Regions from separate parts of the Streptomyces sp. NPDC056128 genome, predicted to be linked through region 1. Evidence: riboswitches for the same ligand, from Rfam matches in the RefSeq annotation. Region 1 holds a riboswitch; the other holds the start of a gene.
What was found. A riboswitch is a leader RNA that binds a small molecule or an ion and turns the genes downstream of it on or off. The one in region 1 is predicted to bind cobalamin.

Region 1 (2,191 bases):
TCGTCACCCGCCTCTTGCCGCAGTATTCGCGGTTGAGGTAAGTGTCGATGCCCGCGTCGGCGAACGCCTTGCGGGAGCGGCCCTCGTTCTCGGCGAAGGCGCTGCCATAGCCGCCGTAGACGAGGTCGGGCTCGGCGTCGAGGATCTTCTCGAACGACGGTTCCCGCTCGGCGAGTTCGGGAATCGCCTCGTAGTCCTTCTTCAGCTCCGGCAGGACGGCCGAGTCGGGGAAGGCGGTGCCGACCATGCGGTCCTTCAGACCGAGCGCGAGCATCAGCTCCGCGGGGTGCTGATGGATGGTGACCACGCGGGACGGCGGCTTCTCGTAGGTCGTCTTCACACCGCAGTTGTCGATGGTGACGGGGAAACCGGCGAGGGACGACGCCGATGCCGAATCGTCCTTGCCGGCGTCACCGGCCCCGTCGGACGAGCCGCACCCGGCGGTCGCCAGGGCCGCCGACAGGGCGAGCGCCGCGGCCGTGCCGCGCAGGCTCCGGCGGCGTCGGGCAGGGGAGAACAGGGCTGACACGTAAGCCTCCTGGGGAGTCCGCGCTCCTCGGATCGGGCCCGCGACAGGCCAGTGTCCTGACTCCCGGGCCGACGGCCCCCGGCTGCCCGCCCGGTGGGCGCGGGGCAGGTCGAGGGCGTGATGCCCGGTCACAGTGGCGGGACCGTGCCGGATTCGCACCGGCTTCCTGTCTCCCGTCGCGGCTATGACCTGGCGATATTACGTTCCTTTGAGCCGGGCGCAAAGCGCGGGTGTTCAGCGGGCACGCGGTGCCCGTCCACGGGGCGGGGCCCGCTGACAGCTCCGGCGACGGGATGCGAGGATGCCCGGAGCAATTGGGCGACGGCGGCCCGAGGAAGCCGGTGCGATTCCGGCGCGGTCCCGCCACTGTGATCGGCGAGCGAGCCCCCACACGACCACTGCCCGCACCGGGTGGGAAGGGGTGGGGCGAGCGACGACCCGAGAGCCAGGAGACTCACGCGGTCGCCTCCTCGACGGACCACCGGGGCGGATCTCCCCGGGGAGAGGGACGATGCCGTATGCCCGCCCAAGCCGGCCCGGCCGAAGCGACGCCCGGCGTACCCGCGGACCCGACGCCCTCACGCGTCGTCGTCTGCCGGGACTGCTGCTGCGGCACCCCGAAGATCATCGGCGTCGACCACGCGGCGCAGACGGCGCGTCTGCGGGCCCGGGTGCCCGTGCGGGTGTCGGACTGCCTCGACGTGTGCGAACAGGCCAACGTGATCGTCGTCCAGCCCTCCGCGGCGGGCCGCGCCGCCGGTGCCCGCCCCGTCTGGCTGGGACTGGTCAACGACCCGGACGCCACCGAGGACATCGCCGACTGGGTCAGCGCCGGCGGCCCCGGCGTCGCACCGCGGCCGGACATCCTCGACCTGTACGCCATCACGCCCCCGCGACGCGGTACGGCCTCCTGACTCAGCGCTCACGAGGAGCAACCGGTGTCCGGAAACGTTCAGGCGCCGCCCGCCGACGTCACCGCCGCCCTGCACGACGTGGCCGCCCTCGGCGGCTTCTTCGTCCTGCGCGTCGGCGGCGAGGACGCGGGCTGGCATCCGCTCCACCTCTCCTACGCGCGGGGATTCACCGACCTCGCCGAGGCCGTCGCGGACCGCCACCGCGCGCCCGAACCGCGGATCGGCGTGTCCATCGCCCACCTCGGCCACGCGGCACGCCTCTGGTCGCCCGCCCTGGCCTGCGTACTCCTGCACGGCATCGTCCTGGACCTGAGCCGGCTGGAGCGGGCCGACGACGGCCCGGCCCTGCGCATGCCGTACCCCGCCGGTCTGCGCGGCGGCGGGGCACGTCCGTCTCCCGCCCGCGCGCTGTACGAGCAGGTGACGGCCCACCTGGAGGCGCTGGCCCAAGGGCTCCGCGTGAAGGTCGCGCCACGACTGCTGGACGGCAACGCGGCCTCGGCGCTCGTCGAGGCAGCCCGCGCCCTGCTGGCGGCCCACCCCGCGCTGCGTGAGCCGCTCACCGGCCTCACCACCGAGCTGCTGAACACCGGACGGCTCGTGGGCACCGGAGAGATCACCGGACCGGATCTCACGTTCCGGCGCCGCAGTTGCTGCCTCTACTACCGCGCGCCGAACGGCTCGAAGTGCGGCGACTGCTGTCTGGCGGGGTAGCGGGGGCGGTCACCGGCCGTCGGGGCCGAGGGCG
Region 2 (2,191 bases), on a different contig from region 1:
GCGCCAGGTTGAGGTTGTGCGTGCGGCGGGCGTCCTCGCCGGTGTTGTCCCGCAGCTCCAGGAACTCCTCGATGTCCGCGTGCCAGGTCTCCAGGTAGACCGCCGCCGCGCCCTTGCGCCGGCCGCCCTGGTTCACGGCCGCCACCGAGGCGTCCAGCGTCTTCAGGAACGGGACGATGCCGTTGGAGTGCCCGTTGGTGCCTCGGATCAGCGAACCCCGGGAGCGGACGCGGGAGTAGGCGATGCCGATGCCGCCGGCGTGCTTGGAGAGCCGGGCGACCTGGTGGAGGCGGTCGTAGAGGGAGTCCAGCTCGTCCTTGGGGGAGTCGAGGAGGTAGCAGGACGACATCTGGGCGTGCCGGGTGCCCGAGTTGAACAGGGTGGGGGAGGAGGGCAGGTAGTCGAGGCGGCTCATCAGGCCGTAGAGGGCGGAGACCTCTTCCACGGAGTGGGCGCCCGTCTCTGAATTGGACACAGTGTCCTCGGCGAGGCCGGCGGCCACCCGCAGCATGAAGTGCTGGGGCGTCTCGACGACCTTGCGGGTGATCGGGTGCCGCAGCAGGTAGCGGCTGTGCAGGGTGCGCAGCCCGAAGTAGCCGAAGCGGTCGTCGGCGGCCCGGTCGATCGTCGCGTCCAGCCGGTCCGCGTGCAGCCGTACGAACTCGGCGGTGCGGTCGGCGATCAGGCCCTCGCGGTGGCCGGTGGCGACCGACTCGGTGAAGGACGTGACGCCCTGGGAGGCGGCCTCCGCGCGGATGCCGATGGTCAGCAGCCGGGCGGCAAGGCGGGAGTAGACCGGGTCCTCGGAGATGAGACCGGCGGCCGCCTCCGTGGCCAGCTCGCGCAGCTCGGCCTCGTCCGCGTGGGCGGACCGGCCGCGCAGCGCGGCGGCGGCGACCCGGCCGGGGTCGGCGTCGGGGAGGTCGGCGGTCAGAGCGGTCAGGGTCCGCAGCAGGGCGGCACCGGGTCCGTCGGACTCCTCGGTCACCGGCATCGCTGAAGTCGTCACCGGGGTCGCTGTGGCCGGATCGGCTGGCGCGATGGTCACGTGGGGGCACTCCCTCGCTCGGCACGGGGCCTGGCGGAGGGCAGGGGGCAGCACACGAGCGCACGCGGCGTCGCGTCCACCGGCCCACTCCACGAGGCCCGGACGTCATGGCACCCGGGCCGGGAGGCCGGGGCGCACTGTCGGCAGGTCCTCGGACTGAGGCACGCGTGCACGTACGTCCGAGAACGTACGGATACACGCATGTACACCGTTGCGGGACAGTTCCGGATTCACACCGGATTCCCCTGCGGCGACAGCGAGCACGAGCATACATCTTGTGCCGGGCTCCGCCAGCACCCCCAGATGTTGTGTCCGCCAGTGTGTCGGGGTGGTGTCAGAGCGTCAGTTCATAGGTGAGGAGAGTGATGTCGTCCAGCTCCGGCAGGGGGTTCCAGTCGCGGTCCGGTGTGCGGGTGAAGCCCAGGCGCGCGTAGAGGCGGTGGGCGGTGCGCATGGTGCCCTGGGTGGACAGCACGACGCGTGTGCAGCCCTCCACGGACCGGGCGCGGTCGACGCAGGCCCGTACGAGCGCCTCGCCGGCCCCGCGTCCGCGTGCCTCGCGGGCGACGGCGAGCATGCGTATCTCGGCCTCACCGGGCCGGGCGATGTCCGCCATGGGCCCGCCGGAGGGGACGAAGGTCACGCCGCCGAGCACTCCGCCGTCCGCCGCGGCGACCAGCACCTCGGCGGCCGCCGCCCGCTTGGCCACGGCGCGCAGCTCGTGGAGGTACGCGTCGTCCTCCCCGAAGTCGAGGAGGCCGTCGCGCAGGTAGGCCTGTGCGGTGATCTCACCGAGGGTGTCGTACTCCTCGGCCGCCGCCCGCCGGATCACGAAGTCCATGCCGCCGAGTGTGCCCGACGGGTACGACAACGGGCCGCCGGATTTCTCCGACGGCCCGCTGACGAGGAAGGCCCTAGTGCGAGGTGCCCGCCGTGGCCGGCGGCAGTTCGACCTCGACGCCCGGGTCGCCCGCGTCCGCCGTGTAGTCGCTCGGCTTGGTCTCGTCGACGCCGTCGGGTGCCTTGACCGCCCGCAGGACGAAGGTCAGGACCACGGTGACCACGATGTTCAGCACGAAGGCGGTGAGACCGATGTAGCCGATCTCGCCGATGCCGGGGATCTCGTCGGAGGAGCCGCCGAAG

Region 2: another riboswitch for cobalamin. It lies ahead of ACFC1X_RS25720 (ribonucleoside-diphosphate reductase subunit alpha); the one in region 1 lies ahead of ACFC1X_RS11950 ((2Fe-2S) ferredoxin domain-containing protein).

What each region holds. Positions count from the first base shown of each region.
Region 1 covers NZ_JBHJVQ010000004.1:276,070-278,260, reverse strand. The annotation lists gene ACFC1X_RS11955 (ABC transporter substrate-binding protein) at 1-520, opposite strand, end outside; cobalamin riboswitch at 558-737, opposite strand; cobalamin riboswitch at 861-985, shown strand; gene ACFC1X_RS11950 ((2Fe-2S) ferredoxin domain-containing protein) at 1,048-1,443, shown strand; gene ACFC1X_RS11945 ((2Fe-2S)-binding protein) at 1,468-2,157, shown strand; gene ACFC1X_RS11940 (SpoIIE family protein phosphatase) at 2,167-2,191, opposite strand, start outside.
Region 2 covers NZ_JBHJVQ010000016.1:21,817-24,007, forward strand. The annotation lists gene ACFC1X_RS25720 (ribonucleoside-diphosphate reductase subunit alpha) at 1-1,048, opposite strand, end outside; cobalamin riboswitch at 1,173-1,335, opposite strand; gene ACFC1X_RS25725 (GNAT family N-acetyltransferase) at 1,383-1,889, opposite strand; gene mctP (monocarboxylate uptake permease MctP) at 1,963-2,191, opposite strand, start outside.